Regions from separate parts of the Promicromonospora sp. NPDC060271 genome, predicted to be linked through region 3. Evidence: riboswitches for the same ligand, from Rfam matches in the RefSeq annotation. Region 3 holds a riboswitch; each other region holds the start of a gene.
The links. A riboswitch is a leader RNA that binds a small molecule or an ion and turns the genes downstream of it on or off. The one in region 3 is predicted to bind S-adenosylmethionine.

Region 1 (4,550 bases), on a different contig from region 3:
CGCTCTGCCGCGCCACCCGCAACGACAGGGTCTCGATCCCCTGCCCCACGAGGAAGGCGTTCAGCGGGGACGGTGTGGGGCCGAACCGCGGCGCCACCGTCTCGCGCGCGTACGCCAGGCGGGCCAGGCCGCCGTGGCGTGCGGCCACGCTCGCCCCTCCGGTGCGCGACGGCGCCACGAGGTGCGGGTAGAGCGCGCCCGACGCGGCGGCGTCGAACGTCCCGGAGTCGACGACGACGCCGCCCAGCACCGAACCGTGCCCGGCCAGGAACTTGCTCGCGGAGTGCACCACGACGTCGGCCCCGTGCTCGATCGGACGCAGCAGGTAGGGCGTGGCGAGCGTGTTGTCCACGACGAGCGCCAGCCCGTTGGCGTGCGCGACGTCGGCCACGGCAGCGAGGTCGGGCAGGTCGTTGCGGGCGTTGGGGATCGACTCGAGGAACAGCACCCGGGTCTCGGGGCGGATCGCGCGCTCCCACGCGGCCGGGTCGGCGGCGTCGTCGACGAAGTCGGCCTCGATGCCGAGGCGCGGCAGGTTCTCCAGGAGCAGCCCGCGCGTCCCCTCGTACAGGCTGGCGGCGGCCAGCACACGCTGCCCGGCCGCGACCAGGCCGAGCAGCGCGACGGTGACGGCCGCCTGGCCGCTCGCCACGAACAGGGCGTCCGCACCGCCCTCGAGCGCCGCGATCCGGCGCTCGACCGCGGTGGTGGTCGGGTTGCCGGTGCGGGTGTAGGCGTAACCCTGGCCTCCGCCGAAGTGGCCGCCTGCCTGCTCCCACTCCTCGAACTCGAACCCGGCGGTCAGGTAGACCGGCGTGGCGCGTGGGGTCGGACGGCGCTCCGGTGCGGTGCTCCGTGCGGCGCTCTGTGACGCGCTCTGTGCGGCGCCGGCCCCTCCGGCGTCGCGCTCCGCGCCGCCTGCGTGCACCTGCCGGGTGGCGAACCCGGTCATGGCGCAGCGCTCGGTGCGGCGCTCGGCTCGGGCTCGGTCGCGGGCAGGCCGGCGTCCTTCCAGGCAGGGAACCCGCCCTCGACGTGCGAGACGTCGGTGTAGCCGCGCGCCGCGAGCGCCTCGGCGACCGGGCCGGAGCCGTCGACCGAGCCGCACACGACGACGACCGGTGTGTCGAGGGTGATCGCGGGGTTGTCCGACGGCCCGAACAGCGCGTCGAGGTTGCTCCGGTCGACGAGCGTGGCGCCGGGGATCTCGCCGGTCGCCGCCCGGCCCGCCGCGGAGCGGACGTCGATCAGCAGCGCGCCGCCCGCAACCTTGGCGCCGGCGTTCTCAGGGTTGCGCAGCTCAGGGGTGCTCATGATGTTCTCCTCAAGGATCGATGGTTGACGGCGGCCCGTCGGGGGGCCGCCGCCCAGGGGTAGCCGTCAGGCGCTCAGCAGCCGGCCCGTCGGCAGCGCGCGGGAAGCGGCGGCGCCGTCGCGCAGCCCGAGCGATCCACGCAGCGTGGTCTCCGTGCGCTCGGTACGGAACAGCCCGGCCCGCTGCAGGGCCGGCACGAGGTGGTCGGTGATCGCGTCGAGGTCCGCGCTGAGTGACGACGGGCGCAGCAGGAACCCGTCGGCGGCGCCGACGGCGGCCCAGTCGGCGACGAGGACCGCCAGCTCGTCCGGCGTGTCCGCGACGACGTGCGCGCCGCGCCCGGGCTCCGGACCTTCGAGCGCCTCGACGAGCTCCAGCCGGGCCTGGGCGCTGGCCCGTTCGGCGGCGAGCACCACGTACACCTCGGCGAGCACCCGCAACTCCTCCGGGTCGCGTCCGGCGGACAGCGCCGAGTCGCGCACGAGCCGCCGCAGCCGGACCGCCTGTGCGGCGTCTCGCACGGCGATCCGCACGACGTCGGCGGTGCGCCCCGCCAGCCTGGCGCTCGCCTCGGAGCGCACGCGCAGGACGACCGGCGGACGCACCCGGGACAGTGCCGCCCCGCCACGGTTCGGGCGGCTGCGGATCGCGAACCGGATGCCGTCGTGGTCGACGCGGAAGCGGCCCTCGGCGTCGAGCTCGACCGCGCCCGAGCCGGTGCCGGGCCGACCCGTCCACACCCGGTGCACGGACTGGATGCCCAGCTCGACCCGGGACGCCCAGGCCTCGTCGGGCTCGGGGACCGCCGTCTGCCGGACGGCCTGCCAGCCCGCCCGGCCGCTGCTCGCGCGGTCGACGCTGCTGAGGGCGACGGCGGTGTGCGCCGCCTCGGTGTGGACGGTGTCGACGGCGGCGACCAGGCCGATCCCCGTCGTGACCCGGGCCGCGCGAGCCGCCGCGACCACGGTGTCGAGCCGAGCGGTCACCTGGCCACGGCCGGGGTGCAGCAGGAAGCCCTCGTCGAGGGTGACGAGGTCGAGCAGCGCACGGTCGGCGGTGCGGACGAGCTGGAGGAAGCGTTCGCCGTCGAACGCGCGGGGCGGGATCGGGCCGCGGGCGCGGTGCGCGCCGGGACGGGCACCGGCCGAGGTGAGGTCCACGCCGAGCACGACGGGACGGAGCGAGGAGGAGGCGGAGGTGATGGAGGTGGGCTGCGGTGGGTACGGCACGGCGGGGCTCCGTTCGGGGCTACGGCTGCGCGGCGGCACCCGGGCGTCCCAGCCGGCGGCGCACGGTCTGCGCACTTCGGCATTGCTGGGTCACCCCGGGAGCGTGGCTGCCGGAAGGTATGGGAGGAGGAGGGTCGAGGTCTGCCGCGGTCAGCGGACGGAGCGGCGACAACACATGCCCGTGCGCGGGGCAGCACCGGCCCGCGGGGAGATGTTCCAGGACGGCAGGGACACGTGGACGGCGGGGGCAGCGCTCCGGGTCATCGTCGTTCTCCTCACCTGCTCGCCCAGCGGCGAGCGACGCGTGTTGTCATCCGCCGGACGGCGGTGGCCTGGTCCTCACCCGGGGCACCCACCCGCGCGGGGGGTTGCCGTCCGACCAGCCGGGGCTTCGCGTCGGAGCTCATGACCTGTCCAGGATTACTACATCTTTCCGATCGGATTAGTGCGGTTCTTCTGGATGTCAGAGAACATACGAATGGAACCGATAGAAGTCAACGATCCATGGTCAGATCTCACATACCGGAACCGCGCGGGACCGCCGGGAAAGACCACGCGGGGCAGGTGTGTTGCTGAGAGTGGACGTCGTCTACTCTCAGCAACACACTCCGCGGGGTACCTGTTCTCCCGGCCCACCCCTCAGCGCCTCGGTTCAGTCGGCGAGCAGCTCCACCTGGGCGAGCACGCCGCCCTCGCCGGTCTCCAGCCTCAGGCCGGTCAGCGGTACCGGCTCGGCCAGCACGAACGGGCGCAGATGACCCGGCCAGGGCCACTGCTCGCCGGACCGCTCATCCAGCACGCGGCCGTCGTCCGCGACCAGGCGCCACGCCGACGGCGGCTGCCGATCCGGCCCCGCAGACGACGTCAGCGTGTACGCACGGAGCACGGCACCCTCCGGGACGTTGCCGAACGGACGCCACTCGAGCACACCCGCTACCTCGGCGGCCGTCGTCAGGTCGCCGTCCGTCAGCCGTGGCAGGGGCCCGTCGACGCCGTGCCAGCCGCCGTCGGCCCGCTGCCACGGCCGGACCGGCTCGCCGTCCGGGCCGCTGCCCGCACCCGCCGGGCCCGCCGACGCCGGCATGCCCCAGCTCGTCGGCGTCCCGGACATGGCGAACCGGAGGGTCGCTCCCCCGGTCAGGTCGCCGTGCTCCACCGACGGCGCCTCCACCGCCCGGGCCGCGCCATCGACGTCCGACAGCTCCAGCCCCGCCACGTACCAGCGGTCGGCCGCGCCCGGTGCCTCGACCACGAGGTCGCCGTCGGGCCGGTGCACCACCGCGCGCTCGAAGAGCGGCGAGCCGACCGCCCAGCGCGAGGACCCGATCTCCAGCGGGTACAGCCCCAGGGCGGACAGGACGTACCAGGCCGACATCTCGCCGTTGTCCTCGTCGCCGTGGTAGCCCTGCCCGATCTCGTTGCCGGTCCACAGCCGGGCCAGGACCTCGCGCACGGTCCCCTGCGTGCGGTCCGGCCGGCCGGCGAACAGCCACGCGTAGGCGATGTGATGGGACACCTGGTTGGACTGGCCGAACTGGCCCATCCGGACGTCGCGCGCCTCGACCATCTCGTGGATCACGGACCCGTAGGTGCCTGGCTTGTCCGCCCGCTCCGGCGTGGCGAAGAACCGGTCCAGCAGCCGCTCCAGCCCCGCGCGGCCGCCGTGCAGGGCGGCCAGGCCCGCGCCGTCGTGCACCGGGTGGAACAGGAAGTTCCACGCGTCGGACTCGGTGTAGTCGCCGCCCCACTCGTCCGGGTCGAACGGGCCGGAGCCGAACGACCCGTCCCGGTCGCGTCCCCGGAAGAACCCCGTGCGGGCGTCGAAGAGGTGCACGTACCCGAGCGAGCTCTGCCGCAGGTAGGCGGCTTCGTCGCGCAGGGCGCGCCGGCGGGCGTCGGGGGTACCCGGCGCGTCCGCGAGCGCCGCGGCCATCCGCGCGAGGCCCGCGTCGTTGATGTAGCCCTCCAGGCCCCAGGACACCGACTCGTCGACGTCGCGCGGCACC
Region 2 (4,550 bases), on a different contig from region 3:
ATCCGGTCGGGTCGCGAGGTGCCCGCGCGGCAGCTCGCCGAGGCGGTGCGCACGCTCACCGCCTTCGAGCGGTCCCTGGTGACGCAGGTCAGCGCGTACGACGCCGTGCTGACGCCCGCCCTCGCCCTCACGCCCCGGCCCATCGGCTGGTACGACGCCGAGGACCCCGAGCGGAACTTCGAGCAGCAGTGCCAGTACACGCCGTTCACGTCGATGCTCAACGTCGCGGGACTGCCGGCGATCACCGTGCCGACGCACTGGACCGAGGCCACCCCCGAGGCGCCGGCGGGCCTGCCGATGGGCGTGCAGATCGTCGGCAGGCCGGGCGGCGAGCTCACCCTGCTGGCGCTGGCGGCCCAGCTGGAGGCGGAGCTCCCCCGCCCGCGCACGTTCCCCCTCTGACGTGTCAGACGTGCAGGTCACTCGGGTGACCTGCCCGTCTGACACGTGCTACGCCTCGTCCGGGAGGCAGCCGAAGTTCTCGTCGAAGCCCAGGGCGGCGGTCGCCAGCAGGCCGGCGAGCCCTGAGCCCTCCGGGACGGGGCGCGGGTCGTCGGTCACGACCCAGAGCCCGTCGACGACGTCGTACCCGGCCTGCGGGCCCTCGGCCACCAGCCGGCCCACCGCCGAGATCAGGCGCTCGACCTCCTCGCCTGCGGTGCCGACGCCGACCGAGGCGCGCACCGCACCGGCGTCGAACCCGAGGCGGCCGAGCAGCGGGTGGGCGCAGAACCGGCCGTCGCGCACGCCGATCCCGTGCTCGGCGGACAGGTATGCCGCCACGAGGCCCGGGTCGTAGCCCGCCACGGTGAACGTCACCACGCCCACCGGGTCGACGGCGTCTGCCCACACGCGCACGACCTCGACGCGGTCGATCGCCTCGAGCCCCGACACGAGCCGACGGCGGAGCGCGTTCTCGTGCGCCGCGACGTCGGCGGGAGCGAGCGCGGCGAGCTCCTCGCACGCCGCTGCCAGCGCCACCGCACCGATGACGTTGGGGGATCCGGCCTCGTGCCTGGCGGGGCCCTCGTGCCATTCGGTGCCTGCCACCCGCACGCGCCGCACGGCGCCGCCGCCCGCGAGATACGGCGTGCCTGCGTCGAGCCAGTCGCGGCGGCCCACCAGCGCGCCCGCGCCGAACGGGGCGTAGGTCTTGTGCCCGGAGAAGGCGAGGTAGTCGACGCCGGTGGTCTCCAGGGAGATGCGGCGGTGGGGTACGAGCTGGGCGCCGTCGAGCACCACGCGGGCGCCGTACTCGTGAGCGATCGCGACGATCTTGTCGACCGGGAGCGACTCCCCCGTCACGTTGGAGGCGCCGGTGAGGGCGAGGAGGGCGAACGGGCGTCCCGCGGCGGCGGCGTCGGACAGCTCCTCGCGGATCTGGTCGAGCGTCTCGGCGACCGTCGCGCCACCGGTCACCACGGTCGCGTCGGTACCGCGCTGCCAGGGCAGCAGGTTCGCGTGGTGCTCGACGTCGAGCACGAGCACCCGGCCCGGCGCGCCGTCGGCCTGCGCGGGGATGCAGCCGGCCAGCAGGTTGAGGGAGTCGGTCGTGTTCCGCGTGATGATCGTCAGGTCGTCCTCGCGGGCGCCGACGAACGCACCGATGGTGCGGCGGGCGGTCTCGTAGAGCGCTGTGCTCACCTGGGAGAGGTACCCGGCGCCGCGGTGCACGCTGGCGTACAGGGGCAGCACCTGGGTGACGCGGTCGGCCACGGCCTGCAGGGCCGGCGCCGACGCGGCGACGTCGAGGTTCGCGTACGGGACCCGGCTGCCGTCCACCAGCGGGACGAGCGTCTCGCCGCCGACGACGGGCCGCAGCGGGGCGACGTCGGCGACCGCGCCGTCACGGGTGAGGGTGGTTGCAGACATGACGTCCTCCAGCACAGTCCTGGGGGAGGTTCCCCCGCGCTTGCCACGCGCGGCTGCACGCGGCCAGGTCGTCACCCGGGGCACCCCACCGCGGTAGGAGGGTTGCCGACCAGCGAGCCGGGGCTTGACGCTGGCACTCATGACCTGACGTCATCCTGTGCTGCGGCAAAATTCCTGTCAACGCTCGTCTCAGATACTGGTCTCACGATCCGGTCGCTCCGGCTGTGAGATGAGCGCGGCGATCCGGTCGGCGTCGGCCCGGTACATCGCGGAGTGCTCACGCACCTCGGCCGGCCACGCCGGCACCGGCCAGCCGGGGACGTCGCCGGTCAGCTCCCGGTCGTCCCTGGCTTCATCCACAGGGCTATCCACAGCTTCCACAGGCTTGTCCACAGTGCCATCCACACCGCGACCCTAGCCCCGACCAGAGTGCGAGACAGCATCCCACCTACCGGACGTCGTGTCGTAGGATCAAAGCGACCATCCCGAGCGGCCGAGTGACGTGGCACGACGACGCCGCAGCAACCCAGCGTTCCCGCCCTGTCATACCGGCCTGGCGAGAACGGACGAGGGTGCTACCGCCACGACCGATGGAGGAGCACATGAGCGTCCCCGCGCACAGCGAAGCCCGCCCCGCCGACGGCTACGCCGGCGACCTCACGCCCCAGCAGGCCTGGGACCTGCTCGCCGCGGACCCGGCCGCCACCCTCGTGGACGTCCGCACCGAGGGCGAGTGGCGCGCTATCGGCATCCCCGACACCGCCTCGCTCGAGAAGCAGCCGGTGTTCAGCGAGTGGGTGCGGGCCGGCGGCCGCCCCAACCAGCAGTTCCTGGAGGAGCTCAAGGCCGCGGGCGTGACGGACGGTCCGGTCGTGTTCCTGTGCCGCTCCGGCCAGCGTTCGATCGGCGCGGCACGGCTCGCCACGGCGGCAGGCATCGCGCCGTCGTACAACGTGCTGGAGGGCTTCGAGGGTGCGCCCGGCGCCGACGGCGTCCGCGACCAGCAGGGCTGGAAGGTCGCCGGGCTGCCCTGGACGGAGGGCGCTCAGTGACGGTCACCGGAGCCTTCCCGCCCGACGCGACCCCCGGCGGGTCCGGCCGCAAGCCGCTCCCCCGGCACGTCCGACCCGCGACGCTCGCCGTCCGCGGCGGTCACCAGCGGACCGAGTTCCAGGAGACGGGCGAGGCGCTGTTCCTCACCCAGGGCTACGTCTACGACTCGGCGGCCGAGGCGGAGGCCGCCTTCGCCGGCGACCTCGACCGGTTCGTCTACTCGCGCTACGGCAACCCGACGGTCCACACGTTCGAGGAGCGTCTGCGCCTGCTGGAGGGCGCTGAGGCCTGCTACGCGACGGCGACCGGGATGTCAGCGGTCTTCACGTCGCTCGCCGCGCTCGTGCAGTCCGGATCGCGGATCGTCGCGGCCCGGGCCCTGTTCGGGTCCAGCGTCGTGATCTTCGAGGAGGTCTTCAAGAAGTGGGGCGTGCGCACCGACTACGTGGACGGGCACGTGCTCGCCCAGTGGGAGGAGGCGCTCTCGACGCCCGCCGACGTCGTGTTCTTCGAGACGCCCTCCAACCCGATGCAGGACATCGTGGACGTGCGCGCCGTCGCCGACCTCGCGCACGCCGCCGGGGCGACCGTCGTGCTCGACAACGTGTTCGCCACCCCGCTGCTGCAGCGGCCGCTGGAGCTGGGCGCCGACGTCGTCGTCTACTCCGCGACCAAGCACATCGACGGGCAGGGGCGTGTGCTGGGCGGCGCCATCCTCGGCACCACCGAGTACGTGACCGGGCCCGTGCAGACGTTCATCCGCAACACCGGGCCGTCGCTCTCACCCTTCAACGCGTGGACGCTGATCAAGGGGCTGGAGACGCTGCCGGTGCGGCTCGCGGCACAGGGCGCGAGCGCGCTCGCCGTCGCGCGGGCCCTGGAGGAGCTGCCAGGGGTGGGCACCGTGCGCTACCCGTTCCTCGACTCCCACCCGCAGGCCGAGCTCGCTCGCGCGCAGATGAGCGGGGGCGGCACCGTGGTCACGTTCGACCTCGCGGTGCCGGAGGGCACGGACGCCGAGACCGCGAAGAAGCGGACCTTCGGGTTCCTCGACGCGCTCCAGGTGATCGACATCTCGAACAACCTCGGGGACGCGAAGTCGCTCGTCACGCATCCCGCGACCACCACGCACCGCAAGCTCGGTGCGGTGGGGCGCGCCGCCGTTGGCATCGCGGAGACGACCGTGCGACTGTCGGTAGGCCTGGAGGACACGCTCGATCTGATCGAGGATCTGGAGCAGGCGTTGGCTGTTTCGCGCTGAGTTTTTCTGGTTCCGTCCGGGGTGGGGGAAGGAGAGGTGCGGCCGGCCGTCAAGCCGTAGCCGAGGGCCCCTGGGGCCCGTGAGCGAGGCCGGCCGCACCTCTCCTTCCCCCACCCCTCGTAGGTCAGGTCGGGTCAGTCTTCGCTTGCCTCTTTCAAGAGGCGGAGGGCTTGGGCCTTCTTGCCCTCCAGCTCGGCCACGTCGGCCTTGGCTATCGCCTGTGCGGCCTGCGGCGGGACGCCGTCGGCCTCGTCCAGGACCTCGTCCTGGAGGTCCAGGCGGTGCTCGTCGAGGTGTGAGAGGTGCCAGTTGGGGCCGCCTGTGGACAGGCCCCAGCCGAACGGGAACAGCGGGTCGTAGTCCT
Region 3 (4,550 bases):
TTGAGTGCTGGATATTCGCCCTTCCAACGGGCGTTGCGGGGCGAATATCCAGCACTCAACGAGGGGTCAGAGGGTGGCTCGGACCTCTTCAGTTGCGCGCACCAGGTTGCGGAGCGACTCCTTGGTCTCCGCGTAGGCGCGCGTCTTGAGGCCGCAGTCCGGGTTGACCCAGACCAGGCGCGGGTCGATCGACTTGGCGGCGAGCCGCACGAGCTCGGTCACCTCCTCGACCGACGGCACGCGCGGGCTGTGGATGTCGTAGACGCCCGGCCCGATGCCGCGCCCGTAGCCCGCGTCGGCCAGCTCGGGCACGATCTCCATGCGGGACCGCGCCGCCTCGACCGACGTCACGTCGGCGTCCAGACCGTCGATCGCGCCGATGACCTGGCCGAACTCCGAGTAGCACAGGTGCGTGTGCACCTGGGTCGCGGTGCCGGCCCCGGCGGTCGAGAGCCGGAACGAGCGCACCGACCAGTCGAGGTAGCCGGGGTGGTCGGCCTTGCGCAGCGGCAGCAGCTCGCGCAGTGCGGGCTCGTCCACCTGCACGACGCCGATGCCCGCCTCCTCCAGGTCCGTCACCTCGTCGCGGAGGGCCAGGGCGACCTGGTCGGCCGTGTCGCCCAGCGGCAGGTCGTCGCGGACGAACGACCACGCCAGGATGGTGACCGGGCCCGTGAGCATGCCCTTGACCGGCTTGTCGGTGAGCGACGCCGCGTACGCGGTCCACTCCACGGTCAGCGGCGCGGGCCGGGACACGTCGCCCCACAGGATCGGCGGGCGCACGCAGCGCGACCCGTACGACTGCACCCAGCCGTGCACCGTCGTCACGAAGCCGTCGAGCTGCTCCGCGAAGTACTGCACCATGTCGTTGCGCTCGGGCTCGCCGTGCACCAGCACGTCCAGGCCCAGCTCCTCCTGGAGGGCGACGGTGCTCGCGATCTCGGCGCGCATGGCGGCCGTGTACTCGGCGTCGGACAGCTCACCGCGCACCCAGGCCGCCCGGGTCCTGCGGATCTCCGCCGTCTGCGGGAACGAGCCGATGGTGGTGGTCGGCAGCGGCGGCAGGTCGAGCCTCGCCTGCTGGGCCGCGGCCCGCTCGGCGTACGGCGCGCGTTCGACGTCGGCGGCGGTCAGCGCAGCGGTCCGCTCCCGCACCTCCGGTACGACGACGCCGGGCGCCTGGGCGCGGGACCGTACGGCCGCCGTCGACTCGGCGAGCGCGTCGGCGACCGCCGGCCGGCCGGCGGTCAGGCCGGCCGCCAGCGTGACGACCTCGGCGACCTTCTGGTCGGCGAACGCGAGCCATGACTTCAGGCCCGCGTCGAGGCGCGGCTCGTCGGCGACGTCGTGCGGCACGTGCAGCAGAGAGGTCGAGGTGCCGACGGCGACCGCCCCGGCCCCGAGCCCCGTGCCCGGCGCGGTCAGGCCTTCGAGCGTGGTCAGGCGGGCGTCGAGGTCGGCGCGCCAGATGTTGTGCCCGTCGATGACGCCGGCCACCAGGGTCTTGGTCGCCAGGCCCGGGACGGGGCCGGTCGGGACGGCGCCCTTGACGAGGTCGACGGCGATCGCCTCGACGTCCGTGCCCGCCAGCAGCGCGAGCCCGTCGCCGGCCTCGCTGCGCAGGTCGCCGTACGGCGCCGTGACCAGGATCGCGGGACGCTCGGCCGGGCCGTCCGCGCCGGCCGCGTCGGAGGCGGTGGGGGAGAGGTCGGTGGCGAGCCGCGTGTAGGCCCGGCGCACGGCGTCGGCCACCTCGGAGAACGGGACGTCCAGCAGGTCCGTGACCAGGGCGGGCTCGTCGAGCTGTACCCAGGGCGCGCCCGCGGCGGCCAGGGCGCGCAGCACGTCGGCGTAGGCGGCGACGACGTCGTCGAGCCGGTCCAGCGGGCGGAAGCCCTCGGGTGCCTTGTCGGCTGCCTTGCTGAGCAGCAGGAACGTCACCGGGCCCACCAGGACGGGGCGGGTCACGACTGCCTGGCCGTCGTCGGCGGGCCGGGCGAGCTCCGTGAACTGGCGCACGACGCGGTCGTCCACGAACCCGATCGGGGTGTCCGGCCCGATCTCCGGGACGAGGTAGTGGTAGTTCGTGTCGAACCACTTGGTCATCTCGAGCGGCGGCTTGTCGCCCTCGCCGCGGGCCAGCGTGAAGTAGCCCTCCAGGGAGAGAGCGCCGGCGCTCTCGTCGGTCGAGCCTGCCGGGACCAGGTCCCGGAACCGCTCGGGCACCGCGCCCAGCAGGGCGACGACGTCGAGCACCTGGTCGTAGAACGAGAACGAGCCGGGGACGGCGGCCGTGCCGTCCAGGCCCAGCCCGGCGAGATGCCGGGCCGTGGTCAGCCGCAGGTCACGGGCTGTGGCCTCCAGCTCGTCGGCCGTGGTGCGCCCGGCCCAGAACGACTCGACAGCGCGCTTGAGCTCGCGCCGTCGGCCGATGCGCGGGTAGCCCAGGATCGTGGCGGGGGGAAGGTGCGTGAACTCGACTGCCATGCGTATCAGCTCCATCGGACCTGGCGTTAGCACCTTGCCCGGAATTGGCGCTCCGGAGGCAGGTTGCTGCGGTGTCGTTGAGCCAGGACTCTCGACCGCTCTGGATGATTGACCTGGATCGTAAGCATGACCGCGATGTGAGCGGAAAAGCGTCCACCCCTCAAGACGATCGCGTCGTGGCTGGTGAGCGGCCGAAAAGTGGGCCAAGCGGCGCGGTCGATCTGCGGGTCGCCCGACGACCATGCGGTTGCTGCCAGGCGAGGCCCCGATCTGGCAGCAGGTGCATGGTCAAGTCGGTGCCATAAGCAGAGTTATGGCAGTGCCCGGCCGGCTCGGCATTCGGTGATGGATGCTGGCGTTCTCCCCACACAGCATCCCCGCACAGAGAAGGTCGCAACCACGATGCCGAAGATCCTGATGGTCCTGTCCGCCGCGAACAGCCTGCGCCTGGCCGACGGGACCGCGCACCCCACCGGCTACTGGGCCGAGGAGGTCGCCGCGTCGCACCGCACGCTGACCGCCGCCGGTGCCACGGTCGACCTCGCGACGCCCGGCGGCGTGCGGCCAACCGTCGACGAGATCAGCCTGGACGAACGAGGTGGCGTGGCCGCCGCCGACGCCGCGGAGTTCCGCGCCTACCTGGACTCCATCGCGGACCAGCTCGCCCACCCGCTCGCGCTGGCCGACGTCCGCGTCGACGACTACGACGCCATCTACATCCCCGGTGGCCATGCCCCCATGGCCGACCTCGTGTCCGACGCCGACCTCGGCCGGCTGCTGGTCGCCGCGAACACGCGGCGGACGACGGTGGCCGCGCTCTGCCACGGCGCCGCCGCGCTGCTGAGCGCCGAGACCCCGGACGGCGCCTTCGCCTATGCGGGACGCGAGCTCACCTCCTTCACGGACGAGGAGGAGCGCCAGGGCGGCCTCGGGGACGGCGCGCCGTTCCTCGTGGAGACCGAGCTGCGCGAACGGGGCGCCGTCGTCAGGACCGGCGCGCCCTGGAGCAGCACAGTGGTCCAGGACGGCAACCTCATCACCGGGCAGAACCCCCGGTCCAGCACCGCGACAGCCGAGGCGGTGCTCGAGGCGCTCGCCGGACGCTGACACCCGCCGTCGGGCCGGCACGGTTAGCCTGAGCACCAGGCAAGGCTGGGCCGCAACTTCGGGGGACGGATGGTGACGCGGGTGCCGGGACTCGACCTCCTCGCGACGTTCCTGGAGGTCTACCGCACCGGCTCACTGTCCGCCGCGGCGGAGCGCCTGGGCGTGAGCCAGCCCGCCGTCACGGGGCAGCTCGCGCGGCTCGAGGAACAGCTCGGGGCGCGGCTGTTCGTGCGGTCGCGCAAGGGCGCCGAGCCCACCGAGCGGGCCGTTGCGCTGGCCGCCCAGGTCGGACTGCACGTGGACGAGCTCCGGGCCGCGCTGGGCCCTGGGGACGCGACCCCGGCGGTCCGGGGGCTCGTCCGGATCGGCGGCGCGGCCGAGATGATGACCGTTCGGGCGCTGCCCGCCCTCGCGCCCCTGGTCGCCCAGGGCCTGCAGGTCCGGGTCGCGCTCGGCCTCGGGGACGAGCTGCTGGCCGCGCTGGCCGCCGGCCACCTCGACCTGGTCGTGGCGTCGGTACGCCCCCGGCAGGACGCCGTCGTGGCGACGCCGCTGGTCGACGAGGAGTTCCTGCTCGTGGGCCCGGCGTCGCTGGCCCACACGGTCGACCCCGTGCGGCTCGCCGCCGACCCGGTCGTCGCGCTGTCGCACCTGCCGCTGGTCGCCTACGCGGAGGAGCTCCCGATCGTGCGCCGCTACTGGCGCAGCGAGTTCGGCCGCAGGCCGCCCAACACGACGTCCCTCGTGGTCCCGGACCTGCGCGCGGTGCTGGCGGCGGTGACCGCCGGGGCCGGCGTCTCGGTGCTGCCGCGGTACCTCGTCGCGCAGGCGCTGGAGAGCGGCCAGGTCGTGCAGCTCCACCATCCGGTGGCGCCGCCGCTGAACACGATCTACCTGGCGGTGCGGCGGGGCACGCCGCCCGGCCCGGCCCTCGCCGCCGCTCACGCGCGGCTGGC

Region 1: another riboswitch for S-adenosylmethionine. It lies ahead of ACFWE2_RS07560 (LLM class flavin-dependent oxidoreductase); the one in region 3 lies ahead of metE (5-methyltetrahydropteroyltriglutamate--homocysteine S-methyltransferase).
Region 2: another riboswitch for S-adenosylmethionine. It lies ahead of ACFWE2_RS19195 (aminotransferase class V-fold PLP-dependent enzyme); the one in region 3 lies ahead of metE (5-methyltetrahydropteroyltriglutamate--homocysteine S-methyltransferase).

What each region holds. Positions count from the first base shown of each region.
Region 1 is NZ_JBHXBG010000032.1:4,349-8,898, reverse strand. Features, by position in the region: gene ACFWE2_RS07570 (O-acetylhomoserine aminocarboxypropyltransferase/cysteine synthase family protein) at 1-952, opposite strand, end outside; gene ACFWE2_RS07565 (rhodanese-like domain-containing protein) at 949-1,314, opposite strand; gene ACFWE2_RS07560 (LLM class flavin-dependent oxidoreductase) at 1,381-2,544, opposite strand; SAM riboswitch class IV at 2,844-2,955, opposite strand; gene ACFWE2_RS07555 (GH92 family glycosyl hydrolase) at 3,197-4,550, opposite strand, start outside.
Region 2 is NZ_JBHXBG010000140.1:2,179-6,728, forward strand. Features, by position in the region: gene ACFWE2_RS19190 (amidase) at 1-402, shown strand, start outside; gene ACFWE2_RS19195 (aminotransferase class V-fold PLP-dependent enzyme) at 451-1,872, opposite strand; SAM riboswitch class IV at 1,904-2,017, opposite strand; gene ACFWE2_RS19200 (hypothetical protein) at 2,062-2,232, opposite strand; gene ACFWE2_RS19205 (rhodanese-like domain-containing protein) at 2,475-2,924, shown strand; gene ACFWE2_RS19210 (O-succinylhomoserine sulfhydrylase) at 2,921-4,186, shown strand; gene ACFWE2_RS19215 (glycoside hydrolase family 3 N-terminal domain-containing protein) at 4,321-4,550, opposite strand, start outside.
Region 3 is NZ_JBHXBG010000065.1:15,833-20,382, reverse strand. Features, by position in the region: gene metE (5-methyltetrahydropteroyltriglutamate--homocysteine S-methyltransferase) at 67-2,487, opposite strand; SAM riboswitch class I at 2,496-2,598, opposite strand; gene ACFWE2_RS12135 (type 1 glutamine amidotransferase domain-containing protein) at 2,890-3,594, shown strand; gene ACFWE2_RS12130 (LysR family transcriptional regulator) at 3,676-4,550, shown strand, end outside.